3 regions of the Frateuria sp. sgz306004 genome follow, and region 3 is predicted to be linked to each of the others. Evidence: predicted binding sites of a transcription regulator. Region 3 holds the regulator's gene; each other region holds the start of a gene.
The links. Region 3 encodes sigma-54, which starts transcription at its own class of promoters, with help from an activator protein. Its sites were predicted from a motif close to TGGCACGNGCNTTGC; they were not measured.

Region 1 (5,714 bases), on a different contig from region 3:
TACGGGCTGGAGATCCATTCGTCGGTGTACTACTCCGACTCCATTCCGCTGCTGGCGATGCTGCTCAAGCCGTTGTCGGCGCTGTTGCCCGAACCGTTCCAGTATTTCGGCCTGTGGGTGCTGCTGTGTTTCGTGCTGCAGGCGCTGTTCGCCTGGCGGGTGCTGTCGCTGGCTAGCGACAGCGTGGCGGCGCGCTTGCTGGGTTGCGTGTTCTTTGTGCTGGCGCCGCCCATGTTGATACGCCTGGGCGGCCACATGGCGCTGTTCGGGCAGTGGACCTTGCTGGCGGGCCTGTGGCTGTACCTGCGCCCCTCGTCGCGCCCACGCGGTGCATGGACCGTGCTGGTGGCAGTCACCATGCTGATCCACGCCTACCTGTTCCTCATGGTGACCTTGCTGTGGCTGGCGGACCTGCTCCGCCGCACGCTGGCCGATCGCGCGGCGGGTGAGCGCTCGTGGCTGCGGCTGTTGATGCGTGGCATACCGGAAGGCGCGCAGGTGGTGCTGGTCACCGCACTGGTGGCCTGGGCGGCGGGCTTCTTCCTGGTGCCGGGCGGCGGGCAGGCGGCCAGCGGTTTCGGCTACTACAAGATGAACCTGCTGGCGCCGATCAATGGCGGCGGCTGGTCCTGGTTCGGCTTGAACGCCGCGCAGGCGGCCGGCGAGTACGAAGGCTTCAACTACCTGGGGCTGGGCGGGCTGCTGGCGTGCGCCATGGCGTTGCTGCTGCAGTTCGTCGCGCATCGCCGCCACGCATCGTCGCCGCGCGTGGCACCCCTGGTGCTGGTGGCGCTGCTGCTCACCGTGGCGGCCATCACCCAGCATGTCGGCGTGGGTGCATGGCAGGGCCAGCTTGGGTTGCCGGGCTGGCTGGAGCGCAAGCTGTCGCACGCTTCCATCCAGTCCACCGGACGCCTGTTCTGGGTGGCGTACTACGGGCTGCTGGTGTGGTCGTTCTTCACGCTGGCGCGGGTGTTGTCCGCGCGGGCCCTGGTACTGGCGCTGGCGGCGCTGGTAGCCATCCAGCTGGTGGACCTGCGCCCCGGCCTGACCCAGCTGCACCACACCCTGGTGCAGCGCGCCCAGCAGGACGACGCCCCGCACCTGCGCGGCCCGTTCTGGGAGGCCGCCGGCCAACGCTATACGCAGCTGCGCCTGGTGCCGACCCGGGTGCTGGCGCCCGGCTGGGAAGTGCTGGCCGGCTACGCGCTGGAGCACCGCATGGGCACCGACGCCGTGCAGGTGGCCAGGGTCAACTGGCGCTTGTTCGCCCGCCTGAGCGAGCAGCAACAGCAACGGATCGCCCGCGGCACGCCTGAGCCGCAGACGCTCTATATTCTCGAAGGTCCCGCCGTGGCGGCGGCGATCCAGGCGGCCCGACCGCAGGATGCGCTGTTCCGCCTCGATGGCTGGAACGTGCTGGCGCCGGATTGGAACCAGCCGTTGCCTGCGGGGGCAGTCGACCTGAAGGCGCCCCACTGACCGGTGCGCCCGGTGTGCGCCAATATGAGGCTATGAGCGGGGTCTCATTGCTCCAAATTGGTGCACTTGGTTTCGCGACACCGATGCAATCTGTAACTAAGTGTTTGATTTAATGCGTTCTGGCGGGTTGGCATGGCCTTTGCCAATCCACGTTGCATTTACCCCTTCCATCCGTCGAGGTTGTCCATGTCGTCCGCCGTCCAGAAAGTGCTCGATCTGATCCAGGAACACGAGGTCGAGTTCGTCGACTTCCGTTTCGCCGACATGCTCGGCAAGCACCATCACGTCTCGTTCCCGGCCCACGCCATCGACGAGAGCACCTTCGAAGACGGCAAGATGTTCGACGGCTCCTCGATCGCCGGCTGGAAGGGCATCAACGAGTCCGACATGATCCTGATGCCGGACCCGGACACCGCCTACATCGACCCGTTCAGCGCGCACACGCAGATGATCCTGCACTGCGACGTGCTCGAGCCGTCCACCATGCAGGCCTACGGCCGCGACCCGCGCTCCATCGCCAAGCGCGGTGAGGCGTTCCTCAAGTCCACCGGCATCGCCGACACCGCCTTCTTTGGTCCGGAGCCGGAATTCTTCATCTTCGATTCCGTGCGCTGGCAGAACGACATGGGCCGCGTGTTCTACGAAATCGGCTCCGAAGAAGCCGCATGGTCCTCGCGCTACAAGTACGAAGACAACAACACCGGTCACCGTCCGGGTGTGAAGGGCGGCTACTTCCCCGTCAGCCCGGTCGACTCGCTGGGCGACCTGCGCGCGGACATGTGCAAGGTGCTGGAGTCGCTGGGCCAGGTCGTTGAAGTGCATCACCACGAAGTGGCGAATGCCGGCCAGTGCGAGATCGGCGTGAAGTTCAACACGCTGGTGAAGAAGGCCGACGAACTGATGACCATGAAGTATGTCATCAAGAACGTCGCCCACCAGAACGGCAAGACCGTCACCTTCATGCCCAAGCCCATCGTGGGCGACAACGGCAGCGGCATGCACGTGCACCAGTCGCTGAGCAAGGACGGCAGCAACCTGTTCGCCGGCGACCTGTACGGCGGCCTGTCGCAGACCGCGCTGTGGTACATCGGCGGCATCTTCAAGCACGCCAAGGCCATCAACGCCTTCGCCAACTCCACCACCAACAGCTACAAGCGCCTGGTGCCGGGCTTCGAAGCCCCGGTGATGCTGGCCTACTCGGCCCGCAACCGCTCGGCCAGCTGCCGCATTCCGTACGTGTCCAGCCCGAAGGGTCGCCGCATCGAAGTGCGCTTCCCCGATCCGATGAACTCCGGCTACCTGGTGTTCACCGCCCTGATGATGGCCGGCCTGGACGGCATCATCAACAAGATCGACCCGGGTGCGCCGGCCGACAAGGATCTGTACGACCTGCCGCCGGAAGAAGAGAAGAACATTCCGCAGGTGTGCGCCAGCCTCGACGAAGCGCTCAACGCGCTCGACAAGGATCGCGAGTTCCTCAAGGCCGGCGGCGTGTTCACCGACGACTTCATCGATGCCTACATCGAGCTGAAGATGAAGGAAGTCACCGCCTACCGCGCCAGCACCCATCCGCTGGAATTCCAGATGTACTACGCGCTCTGATCGCGTAGCCCAACACGGGGTAGAGGGGACAACGGGCGCTTCGGCGCCCGTTGTTTTTTTTCCTGCAAGATGGCCGTGTGTGGCCATAACGACAGGCATAAAAAAGCGCGCGACACCGAGAGGTGCCGCGCGCTCGATGCGTCCTGCTTAGCGCAGCTCCACCACCACCAGGCCCTGCGGCGGGATGTCGATGCTGAGCTTGCCGTTCTGCAGCGTCGCGGTTTCCGACGGGGCCATCTTGCCCGCGTCGCGCAGCTGCACGATCTGCTCGCGGCTCGGCCAGGCGGGGCGGCCCATCTGGTCGAAGGTGGCGACCACGTTGCCGTGGGTCTGGTCCAGGCGCCACACGGTGGCCTGGGCGCTGGCGGTGAGGTGCTTCACGTCCACCTCGAAGTGCTTGGTGTTGCCCTTGGGTTCGCCCACCGTGTAGCTGGCGGTGTCGCCCACAGGCGCGGCGTAGTTCCACAGCGCCAGCACCACGGTGCCGTCGGCGCGGCGCGTGGCGAGTGCGCTGTCGGACTTCAGTGGCAGCTGTTCGTCACCGAGCTTGTGCAGCATGGCGAAGGCGTTGAAGGCCGGCTTGGGGATGCGATCGGCCGCGATCAGGCCGAAACCGCCGTAGAACGGCGTCTTCACCACGCCCTGTTCCTCGAACACGTCGGAGAACGACCAGTAGCTCATCATGTCCACCTTGCCCGCGCACTGGCGGATGGTGTTGGCCATCCACGGGCCCATGAACACGGTGTCGGTGACGTTGGGCAGGTTGGCGTACGAGGCGTTGTACTCGCTGAAGATCAACGGCAGCTTGGGGAACGGCGAGGCGGCGATTTCCTTGTGCACCTTGTCCACCGAGCGGCACACCATGTCGGCGCGCGAGATGTTCTCGCTGGTGTGGAACACGTTCTGCGCGGTGTCGTCGCCGTACACGTGGCTGCTGACGAAATCGATCGGCGCTTTCACCTCATGCACGTGCTGGAGGAACTCCGGCACCCACGCAGCCTGCGCGGTGCTCGGGCCGCCCACGCGCAGGCGCGTGTCCACGCCCTTGAGAGTGCGAGCGGTGCGGTCATACAGCTCGTAGTAGGTGGGCTTTTCCGGCGAGCCGCCCCAGAAGGCCAGGTTGGGCTCGTTCCACACCTCGAAGTACCAGCTGGACACCTCTTCGATGCCGTAGCGCGCGATCAGGTGCTGGGTGAAGGCGCGGATCATCGCCTCCCACTCACTCCAGTCCTTGGGCGGCATCACGTTGGGGTGGTACCAGAAATCGTGCACGCGGGTGACGTCGGAACTCAGTTCCGGCGGCATGAAGCCCAGTTCCACGAACGGCTTGACGCCACGCTCCAGCAGGCCGTCGTAGATCTGGTCCACGTAGCTGAAGTTGTAGGCGATCTTGCCCTGCGCATCGCGGTACACCACGCCCACGTCACGGTCGAAGATGCCGTGGAAGCGGATGTACTGGAAACCGGTGGCGCCGTGCACGGCCTCCAGGTCCTTGCGGTAGTTGTCGCGCAGCGCCAGCGAGGCGCGGCCAGAGCCGAACATCTGCTCCCAGAAATGCGGCAGCGGCGTGCTCTTGGCGGTGGCATCCACGCGCAGGGCGACGGTGTCGTTGCCGGCGGGGGCCGCCTGCGCGGTGCCCAGCAGGGCAAGGCAGACGGCAGCGCAGACGCCAGTGGCGAGGCGACGGAACGGGGACTGGGCTGGCATGGCGATCCTCAGGGATAGATGGGTGGCCGGCCGGGCTCGACCGGGCTAGCATGTAAACGTTTACATGCGAGTCAGGGAGTCTCTTACATCCCGACCCGTTCAATCAATACGGGGGCATTCCGGCCAGCCCGGCCACCGCCCCGATCGCTGCTCGAGGGGAGTCGCCGATGTCCAGCTCCATCCATCGCGTCACGCGCCTGCTGGCCGTTCTGGCGCTTACCGTGCCGCTGGGCCTGGCCCACGCCGGCGACGGCCGTACCTGGGCCAACCCGGTGGATCTGGACTACCGCTACAACTTCGAGCAGATGAACGAGGGCATCTCCTACCGCACCGGCGCCGATCCCGCGGTGGTGCGCTTTGGCGATGCCTACTACCTGTTCCTCACCCTGGCCGATGGCTATTGGCGCTCCGCCGACCTGCTGCACTGGCAGTTCGTTAAGCCCGACCGCTGGCCCTTCGACAGCGAAGTGGCGCCGGCCACCCTGGTGGCGGACGGCAAGCTGTTCCTGATGCAGGCGGCCACGCAGCCGCGCCCGCTGCTGGTGTCCACCGACCCGGCCCACGGCCACTGGGATTTCTGGACGCGCCAGTTGCCGAGCGTGCCCGGTGCGGTGTTCAGCGAGATGGAACACGCCCTGCAACCGGGCGAGCTGCCGCCCGGCCCGTGGGACCCAGGCTTGTTCCAGGACGACGACGGCAAGACCTACCTCTACTGGGGCTCCTCCAACGTGCATCCGCTGTACGGCGCGCAGCTCGACCTCAAGCTGGGCGATGTCGCGCAGGGTGAGGGCAAGCGCCTGGCCTTCGTCACCCAACCGCAGGCACTGCTGGCGCTCGACCCGGCGCAGCACGGCTGGGAGCGCTTCGGCCAAGACCACACCGATGAGCACACCGCGCCCTTCCTGGAAGGCGCCTGGATGAAT
Region 2 (5,714 bases), on a different contig from region 3:
CGAGCAGGCGTCGGTTGCGCACGATCGGATAATGATGGAACGTCACGGCGCATTCCTCTCGGCGAGTGTCGGGGCGGTCATGGGCATGCAGGTCGCCTCGATCTGTTCGTAGGCTTGCGAGCGCTTGGTCTTGTCCAGCGGCGCGAGCTGATAGTTGAAGGAGCAAGATTGCGCCTCGCCCTTGGCATCTTTCCAGCGCGCCGTGATCTGGCCCTGCTGCTCCACGCCGCGCGCCAGGATCTTGCCCGCCTGGCCGACCACGCCCAGCGTGACGCCCTGCGCGTTGAACACTTCGGCGCCAAACGGCAGCGTGTCGCCGCCGGGCAGGCGAGCCTGCAGGATGACGCTGCGGCCGGTGACGGTCTTGAACTTGAGCATCACCACGGAGCCGGCGTACGGCGCCACTTGCGTGCCGGTCGACTCCAACTGCACATCCAGCGGCAGGCCCTTAGGGTCGATCTGCACGGTGTTGAGCATGTACGGCGACAGGTACGGCACCATGGCGTAGCCCGAGCTGTCCACCTTGGCGCCCGACGCGTTGAGCAGCTTGGCGCCGCCGGCGCCCGGGGCGTAGACGATACCGACTGTGTCGCCACTGGCCTGGCCGAAGGTGATGCCGCCCGGGTGCGCCACGATGGCGCCGGTAGCGCCCACCGACGACTGCGAATAACCCGAGCCGCTGCCGTAGCTGGCGCTGAGCAGAGCGAAGGGGCTGCGGTAACCCACGTTCATCGAACCCGCGCTGCCCGTCTGACTTCCGTGGGAACCCGTCACGCCATAGTTGAATTGATTGTCCTCGCCCAGCGTGCCATTGAGCATGGCCTGCTGCTGATTGCCGGTGGAGGCGTCGTGGCTGCCCGAAAGCATGAGTGTGGGCGAGTGCGAATCGCTGCCCAGCGGCACCGTCACATTGAGGAAGTAGCCGTTCGCATAGCGACCCGCAACATCGCGCGTACGCGTCACGTTGGCGGTGAAGTTCACACGACCAATATGGTTGCTGTAGCCAAACTGGAACTGCGTGTCCGTGCCCGAGCGACCCCAATAGTCGTACGCCGAGCCGTTGATGAAGAGCGTGCCGCCGCGCGTGCCCAGCGCCTGGTTCAGCGTCAGGTCGAAGCGGTTGCGCTGGCGTTGCAGGGTAGTGCCCACCAGCGAGGAATTGCTCAGTGCGCCCGGGTTGGTCGACAGCGCGGCAATCTGCGCCGGCGTTAGCGCGGTGCTCACCGGCACGCCGTCGATGGTTTGCGGCGCCACCGGGATAACGGTGTTGAAAATGTCCAGGCCGCGTCGCGCGAAGTCGCGCGCCTGGGCGGCATCGGTCAGGCTCAGGTAACCGCTGGTCGAGTAGCGATACGCCGCCACGGTGAACGAGGTCTGCGTTTCCGGCAACAGCTTGCTATAGCTCACGCGCAGGCTCTGGCCTGAATGCGAGTCGCCGCCGGGAATGCTGGTGTGCGCCTCGGTCAGGTCCATCGCCACGGCGCCGAAGCGCGTGTTGATCGCACCGCCGATCAGCGCGGCGCCGTAACCCTGCGAGGCCACCAGGCCCGCGTAGCCGGTGAGCGCATTGCTGATGCCATGCTGCACGGTGGCCTGCACCACGCCGGGCTTGTGCACCAGGCTGCTGTCGCGCAACTGGCCGGCTACCAGGCTGAAGCGCGTAATGCCGGGGCGCAGCAACTGTGCCACCGACGCGTAGGGCACGCTGAAGGTGCGCACGCGGCCGTCGGCTTCGGTGATGACCACATCGAGGTTGCCACCGTAGCCGGTCGGGTAAAGGTCATTGATCGAGAACGGGCCAGGCGCCACCGTGGTCTGGTAGATCTGCATGCCGTTCTGGCGAATGGTCACCAGCGCGTTGGTCTCCGCCACGCCGCGCACCACCGGCGCGTAGCCGCGCAGCGAGTCGGGCAGCATGCGGTCGTCGGTGCTCAGCTGCACGCCGCGAACGGCGTAGCTGTCGAACACCTGCCCATCGGTAAAGCTGTCGCCCACCGTCAGTTCGGCCTGCCAGCTTGGCAGGGCACGCTGCATATAAGTGGCGATGTTCTGCCAATGCGTCTGCGACGGCTGCGCTGCGTTGGACGACTGCCAAGTCACCGTGGAGTTCTGGCGGAACTGCCACAGCCCCACGTTCACGCCGGTGTTGAGGCCCAGATACGCATTGGTCTGGCTCAGGCCACCGTTGCTGGTGTGGTAGGCGTTGAAGTTGTAGTTGAGCATCGCCGACGTCACGCCGGCATCCCAATATTCCGGGCTGACATAACCGCGCGCGGCCTGGCCCATGAAGGCCTGCGGCACGCTCACATTCAAGCGCAGCTCGCCCAGGTCGAGGGTGATGGTGGCGTCGGGGATCAGCGTGCCGATGTCCACGCAGCTCGCCGGGTCCGCCAGTTGGGCCTGCATCTCGACCGCCTTGGCGGGATGCAGGCCCAACTGGCGGAGCAGCTTGTCGTCCACGCAAGCCGTGGCACTAGTCTGCGGCGACGTGGCGACAAAGCGAACGGTGTTGCGTGCGACCCAGTTGCCGTTGACGAATACGTCAACGTTGTAATTGCCCGGCATGATCGGATTGCCGCGCTCGAAGCGCGACAGATCCGTCGTGTTCTGCCCGGCGCCCGAAAGCATGCTGCGGTCGAATTCCGCAAAACCACTGGCGCTCGCATCGGCACCCGATGCCGGCGCGGCGGCACTGGCGAGCGGATCGGCATGCGCCGTAACCGCCGCGCCGGCCAGGCCGGCCAGCAAGGCGCACAGCAGCACAGGACGGCGCATGGCCGACAGCGGCTGGTGCGGTGCGATGGCGCGTGAGTGCATCACGGCGACACAGCACCCTTCAGGGACTGCGTGGCGCCGAAGTCATTGATGCAGTCATAGTCGACGGCGCTGCCTGCGGGCAGTTGCTTGAGGCCCGTCACGGCGAGCTGAAGATCCGACTGTGGGGCCACCATGCCCACGTCCGCCGTGTAGGCATGGCCACTGGCATTCACCGTCACCTTGGCAAAGGTGACGTAGTAAGGCGTGGGGTTGTGCGCCACCAGGGTCGCGCCGTTGCTACCGGCGGCGGCCTTGAACGTCACCTGGGACGGCGCCTTTTGCGGATCGCCCGCAAGGCTATCTGGACGATAGAACAGCTTCAGGCGCGAACGGATCGCCAGCTGCAGGTAATTCTTGCCCTGGAACTGCTCGCCGCTCGGCTTGGGCGGCACTTCGAGCACGTTGAGCCAAAACAGCGTTTCGCGATCCGCCGGCAGCGGCTGCTTACCCTGCGTAAACAGGATGCGCAGACTCTGCTCCTTGTGCGGCTCCATGCGAAACAGTGGGGGCGTGATGAGGAACGGCGTGTCCACCTTGTCGGGGGTGGAATGCTCGTCGCCGCTGTCCACCCAGGCCTCGATGAGGGCCGGCGTGGTGTTGTCATTGGTCAGTCGAACGGTGACCTCGCCGTCCTTCGCGGGAAAGATCACGCGGGTGCCGGCGATAATGACGTTGGCGCTGGCGCCGGCACTAGCCAGGCAATAGACCAGCAGCCCCGTGCCCAAGGCGCGGAAGAAGCGATTCATCGTGGAGATCCCGTTCGACGGCGAGAAAAACGCAGGAGAAGCCCACGGCCGGCGTGCCGGCCGTGGGGTACAGCGGTATTACGGGTACTGAATGGTGTAGTTCACCGTGCTGGCGACCGTACCGGCGCCCAGCGTGCCGCCGTTGTTGTAGTACTGAACGTAGTAGTTCAGCGTGGCGGCGTTGGAGGCGATGGTCGCCGTGGTGGTATTGGCCTGGGTCTGCAGGTTGATCACGCCCTGGCTGGCGTTCAGCAGCTGCAGGTCAACGCCGGTGGCGGTGCCACTGGCGTTGTTCAGGCGGCCAGCCACATTGATGGTCGAGCCCGGCTCGAAATAGGTCTTCACCACGCCGGTGCCCGAGCAGGCGCTCAGGTTGATGGCGAACGGGGTGGCGCCAGCCACGGTGCCCGTGCCGGTCAGCGCGCCGGTGCCCACGGTCGGCAGGGTCACGGTGAACGAGGCCGTGCCGGTGTTGCCGTTGGCGCTGGAGGCGATGGTGCAGGTGGAGGAGGTGATCTTGCCGTTGAACGTGATCGTGCCGTCGGTGGCCGAGGCCGCCTGCGGTGCCATCGAGGCGACGCCGAAAACGGCGGCCAGGGCGGCGGAAAGCAGAATCTTCTTCATACCGATGTCCTTTGAACGGGTTGGTTACAACTTGGTTTTGCGCTTCCGGACAACGGGCGGTGCCCCCCGTGTGCGCTGTTTGGCTTACTGGTCCGTGTCCCTCTCGGTCGGTTTCCAGATCGCTTGCCCCGCTTAAAGCAACCCGCGTGCCAACCCTGGGGGTGGGCGTTTCACCCATCCACATGTGGGGTTTTTCGGCAAGTCGTTAAGACGAGGTGACGATTTTTGGGAGCCGCATCGGGTCACCTGCTCGACCGAAAACGGCTCAATGTGCAAATTGTGTCACATTTTCGGAATGATCCTATTGTCGTTTTCCTACAGGTTTGCCGACCTCGGCCGATAGATTTCGCCCTTTTTTGTAAAGCATCCTTGACACTTCGCTGAGATCGGGCGTAGGCTTTGTCAAGTAAGCTTGACATTCGGCCGTCAGCGGTCGTGTCCACGCGGGGAGGGGTTCCCTTATGAATGTGTCGGATCGATCGGCTTCGCCGAGTCGTTGGTCGCCCATGCACACTTGGCCCGCCTGGGGGCGCTGGCTGGCCCTGGCCGGCTCGGTGGTGGTGATCGCCACCGGTTTTGGCCTGATGGTGGCTGGAGGGGTGGGGCTACGCCTGCTCGGTCTGGCCCTCTTTGGGCTGGCGGCACCGGTTACGGTGCATGCCGGGCGCGCCGTGCATCGCGAGCGCAGCCGACCTGTCGAGCACCGCTACGCCCGCGAGTTCATGCTGGCCATGTCGCTTTACATGGCCCTGATGCTGTTCGTGTGGCCGCTGCAGAAGACCATGGCGCCCGGGGCACTCAAGCTGGTGATCGCCTTGGCGCCGGCGCTGCCCATTGCCTGGGTTGTCGTCGCCACCATCCGCTACGTGTTGGGTGCGGATGAGCTGGAGCGGCGTCAGCATCTGGAGGCTCTCGCTGTGAGCGTGGCCATCGTGGGCGTGGTCAGCCTAGTGCTTGGCTTCCTATCCGCCGCCAAAGTGCTCGTGCTGGACAGCACGTTGGTACTGCTCATGGTTTATCCCGCGCTGTGCTTCACCTACGGGGTGACCCATTGCGTGATGGTCTGGCGTGCTCGCGCCGGATGAACAACAACGTCCGCGAGCTACGCAACGAACGTGGCTGGTCGCAGGCCGACCTGGCCGAGCGGTTGGATGTGTCGCGCCAGACGGTCAACGCCATCGAAACGGGCAAGTACGACCCAAGTTTGCCGCTGGCGTTCAAGATCGCGCGGCTCTTTGGCCTCTCCATCGAAGCCATCTTTGATCCGGACGGCGACGGCACTGCCATCGCCCGCTCGCAACCCAACGAAATAAACGGATAAGGCAGCTATGGCGATACAAGGACGAACCCTGTTGCGCATTGGCATTGTCGTGGTGGGTGTGGCGGCCCTGGGCTGGAACCACTACCAGCAGCGCCACGCCGCCACCAGCGAACCCGAGGACACGGCCGTTGCCGTGGCCGCGCAACATCCTGTGGAGCCGGTCAAGCCGCAAACCTGGCGACTGGGGTCACTCACACTCACGCCGT
Region 3 (5,714 bases):
GCAACCAGCCGATGAACTTCTCGTCCAAGTCCATGGACGGCTTCAACGCGCCCAACACCATCACCACCCTCACCGGCAACGTGATCGCCACTCAGGGCACCATGAAGCTAACCGGCGAAGTCGCCAAGCTCTACCTCGATGGCGACACCCAGGTATCGCGCGCGGTGGTGACCGGCAAGCCGGCGCACATCGAACAGATCGACGACGCTGGCAACCTGATGCAGGGCGACGCCGCCCAGCTCGACTACGACAACATCAACGGCATTGCCGTGCTCACCGGCAACGCCGTGGTGCGCCAGCAGGGTCGCGGCGAGTTCCATGGCGACAAGCTCACCTACAACACCCAGACCGCGCTGATCACCGGCGAGGCGGGTGGCGACGGCCTGGTGCACGGCACCATCCTGCCCAAGCAGAAGCCCGGCACCCCGGCCGCCACGCCGGCCAAACCGGCACCGCAACAGCCCGCCACCAAGCCGGCCGAGGGCCATTGATCGATGCTTTCCGCTGAAGGGCTGCAAAAAAGCTTCAAGTCGCGCCAGGTCGTGCGCGACTTCGCCTTCTCCATCCGCGAGGGCGAAGTAGTGGGACTGCTCGGCCCCAACGGCGCCGGCAAGACCACCTGCTTCTACATGGTGGTGGGCCTGATCGAGGCCGACGCCGGCGTGATCAAGCTGGACAAGCAGGACATCACCGGCCTGCCCATGCATCAACGCGCCAAGCTCGGCATTGGCTACCTGCCGCAGGAGGCGTCGGTGTTCCGCCGCCTGAGCGTGGCCGACAACATCATGGCGGTGCTGGAGCTGCGCGAAGGCTGGGACGAGAAGCGCCGCGCCAACGAGCTTGAGAGCCTGCTGGACGAACTGAAGATTGCGCACATTGCCGACCAGAAAGGCATCAGCCTTTCCGGTGGCGAGCGTCGCCGCGTGGAAATCGCCCGCGCCCTGGCGGCTCACCCCCGCTACATGCTTCTGGACGAACCGTTCGCCGGCGTGGACCCGATCTCGGTCGGCGAAATCCAGCGCATCGTGCGCCACCTCAAGGAGCGCGGCATCGGCGTGCTGATCACCGATCACAACGTGCGCGAAACCCTTGGTATCTGCGACCGCGCCTATATCCTCAACGATGGCGAAGTGCTGTCGCGTGGCACCCCGGCGCACATCCTTGCCGACGAGAAGGTACGAGAGGTCTACCTGGGGCGCGAGTTCCGTCTGTAAGCCCTGTAAGCCGACACCGCGCACCCGCCAGCTTCGCGCAAGGTGGGCGCACTCCATATGTCGCAGCCGACTGCCCGGATGGGCTATTGGGTCGCATACTGGCGTAGGAGTATCCGCCGTACGGGATACATCAATCTGCGAACGGCGCTATGGCCGCTCGAACCAGCAAGGGGTTACGATGACCTTGCCTACATATTTGATTTGACTGGCATGAAACCCGGACTGCAGTTTCGACTCAATCAGCAGCTCACGCTGACGCCACAGTTGCAGCAGGCCATCCGCTTGCTGCAGTTGTCGCAGCTGGAGCTGGAGGCGGAACTGCGCCAGATGGCCGAAAGCAATCCATTGCTGGAGTTCTCCGAGGACAACCCGGAGAGCGCCGACGCGGACGAGCGCGAGACCCTCGACATCCCCGCCAGCAACACCAGCAGCACCTCCAGCAACGACACCGTCGACGATAGCGACGCCCCCGAGTGGAGCGACGGCGATGGAGCCGGCGAAGACCCCATCGACTTTTCCGTCGGTAGTGGCGCATCGCGCAACGGCAGTGGCGACGACGACGGCTTCGAACCACAGAGTGCCGCACCGGAAACGTTGCAGGAGCACCTGCTGTGGCAGCTCAATCTCTCGCACATGAGCGTGCGCGAGCGCACCATCGCCACCGTGCTCATCGACGCGCTCAATCCCGATGGCTATCTCACCGAAAGCATGGAATCGCTGCTCGCGGCCGTGCCCTCGGATGCGAAGGCGAGCGCGGCCGAAGTGGAGCACGTGCGGCGTTTACTGCAGCGCTTCGACCCCACCGGCATTGCCAGCATCGACCTGCGCGATTGCCTGCGCGTGCAACTGGAGCAATTCGATCCTGACTTTCCGCAGCGCGAACTGGCGCTGCGCATCGTCGATACCGAACTCGAACTTCTCGCCCGCAACGACATTACGCGCCTGGCGCGCAAGCTTAAGGCGAGCGAGGACGACACCGCCGCCGCTGCCGTGCTGATCCGCAGCCTCGACCCGCGCCCCGGTGCGGCGCTGGACGTCACGCCCGTGGAATACGTGGCGCCCGACGTGTATGCCCGCAAGGACGGTGGCCGCTGGCGCGTCAGCCTCAACCCCGACTGCCAGCCCCGCCTGGGCCTCAACCAGCACTATTGCGGCCTGATCGCCCAGGCCCGCGGCAGCGATGCCAGTTGGATGCGCGGCCAATTGCAGGAGGCCCGCTGGCTGATCAAGAGCTTGGAATCCCGCGCCGAGACGCTGCTCAAGGTGGCCGAGGCCATCGTGCGGCGCCAGAGCGCCTTCCTCGACTACGGCCCCGAAGCGATGCACCCGCTGGTGCTGCGCGAAGTGGCCGAGGAGGTGGGCATGCACGAGTCGACAATTTCACGTGTAACTACTCGCAAGTACATCCACACGCCACGTGGCACTTTCGAGCTCAAGCATTTCTTCTCCAGCGGCGTGTCCACCGAAGATGGAGGCAGCGCCTCGGCCACCGCCATCCAGGCCATGCTACGCAAGCTGGTGGATGCGGAAGACCCGCGCAAACCGCTATCGGATCAGGCCATCGCCGAAGAACTTCACCGCAAGGGTATTCAGGTTGCCCGCCGCACGGTGGCGAAGTACCGTGAAGCCATGCGCATCCCCAGCTCCAGCGAACGGCAGCGCGCCGGCTGAGCCTGCTTACGCCGACCGCGGCAAAACGTCCCGGGAACTTGGCGATGCGAAAGTCGTCTCCATATTCGTAAGTGAGTCGATCCGAAGGGAAACCTGTCATGGCCAACGCGTGAAGGTCTGCATAACGCGAAACCCGCGAGACTGGCGCATAGTGACTATCCCGACTTGGTGAGGAGGCCGGAGAACCCATCGGAACATCCCCTTAGCTTCAAAAGGTGTGTCGGCCACGACACCGGTGACTGGCGCATCGACCCCAGCCGCGTCCGCGGCATGTACCAAAGGAGGCGCAACATGCAAGTTCAGCTCAGCGGTCAGCAGATTGAAGTCACTCCGGCCCTTCGCGACCACGTGAACAGTCGACTCGACCGCTTATCCCGCCTCGACGACCGCATCCTCAGCCTTAACATCGTGCTTTCGGTGAACAAACTGCAGCAGCGCGCAGAAGGCACGATGGCGGTTACCGGCTCCACCTTCCATGCCGAGGCCAACGAGAGCGACATGTACGTCTCCATCGACGTCCTGTTCGACAAGCTCGTGGCGCAGTTGCGCAAGCACCGCGAGAAGATCAGCGACAAGCACCAGCGCGACGTGCGCGAAGAGCGCCAGTACGGCTGACCCCTCCTGGCCCGCCCATCACGGGGCGGGCCTTTTCCCCCGGATTTCTCCGTATCCAAGGCAGCGGCCGGTGCGAACTGGCACAATGTCGCCGTAGCCGCCGGGCCTGAAGGCCCTTTCCTAGCGGCGCAAAGGATATGGCTTGGACCGGCTCACCGCCCGACAACTCTACGATGGTGTCCACGAGCGCATGGCGCTGCGCTGGGTTTCCGGCATGCGCGGCGAGTCGCGCGTATTGGAGCAGGCCGCGACCACCACGCGCCGTCCCTCGCTGATCGGCTACCTCAACGTCATCTATCCCAACAAGATCCAGATCATTGGCACCGAGGAACTGAACTTCCTCGACAGCCTCGATTCGCGCCAGCGCTGGGAGGCAATCAACAAGATCGCCGCCTATCAGCCAGTGGCGATGATCGTGACCAAGGATCAACCCATCCCCACCGACCTGCGCGAGGTGGCGGAGGAAACCAATACCCCGCTGTGGATCAGCTCCAAGCGCGGCCACGAGCTGCTAACCTGGATGCAGTACCATCTGGCCCGCATGCTGGCGCCCAAGATCACCCTGCACGGCGTGTTTCTGGAGGTGTTCTCCATAGGCGTGCTGATCACCGGCGAATCGGGCTCGGGCAAGAGCGAGTTGGCGCTGGAACTGATCAGCCGCGGCCATCGCCTGGTGGCCGACGACGCCACCGAATTCACTCTGATCGCGCCCGACGTGATCGACGGCACCTGCCCCGAGCTGCTACAGGATCTCTTGGAAGTGCGCGGCCTGGGCGTGCTCAACGTGCGCGAGATGTTCGGCCACACCGCGGTGAAGCCGTCCAAGTACCTGCGCCTGGTAGTGCATTTGAAGCCACTGCGCGAAGGCGAGGACACCGACGGTCTTACCCGCCTCACCGGCGATATCGGCCATCGCGAGATCTTCGAAGTGCCCGTGCCGATGATCACCATTCCGGTGGCGCCCGGCCGCAACCTAGCTGTGCTGGTGGAAGCGGCGGTGCGCAATCATGTACTCAAGAGCAAGGGCATTGACCCGGCCCAAACCTTTATCGATCGCCAGGCGCACCAGATGCGCCGCTTGCCGCCGTGGTGAACCATGAGCCAGACGACATCCGGACCCGACATCCATCACCCTGACGCCATCCACCTGGTCGTGCTCACCGGCATGTCCGGCGGCGGCAAGACCGTTGCCCTGCGCGCGTTGGAAGATCTGGAGTTCTACTGCGTCGACAACCTGCCCACTTCGCTGCTGCCGCAGCTGGTGGCCGCCGCCAGTTGGGGCACCGGCGGCAAGCGCCGCAACATCGCCGTGGGCGTGGACGTGCGCAACCGCGAGGAAGACCTGCAACGCATGCCCGCGATGCTCTCGGAGCTCGCTTCCGCCGGCGTGCATGCGCACCTGATCTTCCTGGACTGCCGCGATGACGTACTGATCAAGCGCTATTCGGAAACGCGCCGCCGCCACCCGCTGTCCAGTGCAGGGCTTTCGCTCGCCGACGCCATCGTGGAAGAGCGCCGCGTGCTGCGCCCGCTGGCCGCCATCGCCGACAAGGTGGTGGACTCCAGCGATCTCAATGTGCACCAGCTGCGCCGACTGATCGCCACCGGCTACGCGGAAACGACCGAAGGGCTCACCCTGATGTTCCAGTCGTTCGCGTTCCGTCGCGGGCTGCCGCTGGATTCGGATTTCGTGTTCGACGCCCGCTGCCTGCCCAATCCTCACTGGGATCCGCGTCTGCGCCCGCTGTCCGGCAAGGACGGCCCGGTGCGCGACTACCTGGACGAACAACCGCTGGTCGCCGAGTATCTGGCCGACACCCAGCGCTGGCTGGATGCCTGGCTGCCACGCTTCGAGGTCGATGACCGCAGCTATGTGACCATCGCCATCGGCTGTACCGGGGGGCGCCACCGCTCGGTGTATCTGGTGGAGAAGCTGGCCGCCCATTTCCGTGCGCTGCGCAACGGCGTGCTTACCTTCCACCGCGAGATCGAGTGACCGCCATGTTCTTCAACTTTCCCAACCGGGTCGGCGAGCCGTCATGAGCGTCGGTGTGTTGTTGATGACGCACGAATCGGTCGGCCAGGCGCTGATTTCGGCCGCACATCACGTGCTGCCCAAGCTGCCCTTGCGCGTGGAGGCGGTGGAAGTGCCGCCGCAGGCGGACCCGGACGTGATGCGCACGCTCACGGCCAAGCATGCGCGGGCGCTGGATC

Region 1: glnA (type I glutamate--ammonia ligase) is a predicted target of sigma-54. The motif match lies at 1,611-1,625, and genes of this name have one in related genera.
Region 2: AC3G2C_RS14260 (fimbrial protein) is a predicted target of sigma-54. The motif match lies at 4,325-4,339, and genes of this name have one in related genera.

What each region holds. Positions count from the first base shown of each region.
Region 1 is NZ_JBYLFE010000007.1:3,884-9,597, reverse strand. It holds gene AC3G2C_RS15250 (DUF6311 domain-containing protein) at 1-1,482, shown strand, start outside; gene glnA (type I glutamate--ammonia ligase) at 1,669-3,084, shown strand; gene AC3G2C_RS15240 (GH39 family glycosyl hydrolase) at 3,232-4,791, opposite strand; gene AC3G2C_RS15235 (family 43 glycosylhydrolase) at 4,959-5,714, shown strand, end outside.
Region 2 is NZ_JBYLFE010000006.1:114,730-120,443, reverse strand. It holds gene AC3G2C_RS14275 (fimbrial protein) at 1-46, opposite strand, end outside; gene AC3G2C_RS14270 (fimbria/pilus outer membrane usher protein) at 43-2,817, opposite strand; gene AC3G2C_RS14265 (fimbrial biogenesis chaperone) at 2,817-3,563, opposite strand; gene AC3G2C_RS14260 (fimbrial protein) at 3,642-4,187, opposite strand; gene AC3G2C_RS14255 (hypothetical protein) at 4,694-5,272, shown strand; gene AC3G2C_RS14250 (helix-turn-helix transcriptional regulator) at 5,269-5,508, shown strand; gene AC3G2C_RS14245 (alpha/beta hydrolase) at 5,516-5,714, shown strand, end outside.
Region 3 is NZ_JBYLFE010000008.1:142,133-147,846, forward strand. It holds gene lptA (lipopolysaccharide transport periplasmic protein LptA) at 12-491, shown strand; gene lptB (LPS export ABC transporter ATP-binding protein) at 495-1,214, shown strand; gene AC3G2C_RS17330 (RNA polymerase factor sigma-54) at 1,425-2,885, shown strand; gene hpf (ribosome hibernation-promoting factor, HPF/YfiA family) at 3,177-3,500, shown strand; gene hprK (HPr(Ser) kinase/phosphatase) at 3,643-4,593, shown strand; gene rapZ (RNase adapter RapZ) at 4,597-5,496, shown strand; gene AC3G2C_RS17350 (PTS sugar transporter subunit IIA) at 5,540-5,714, shown strand, end outside.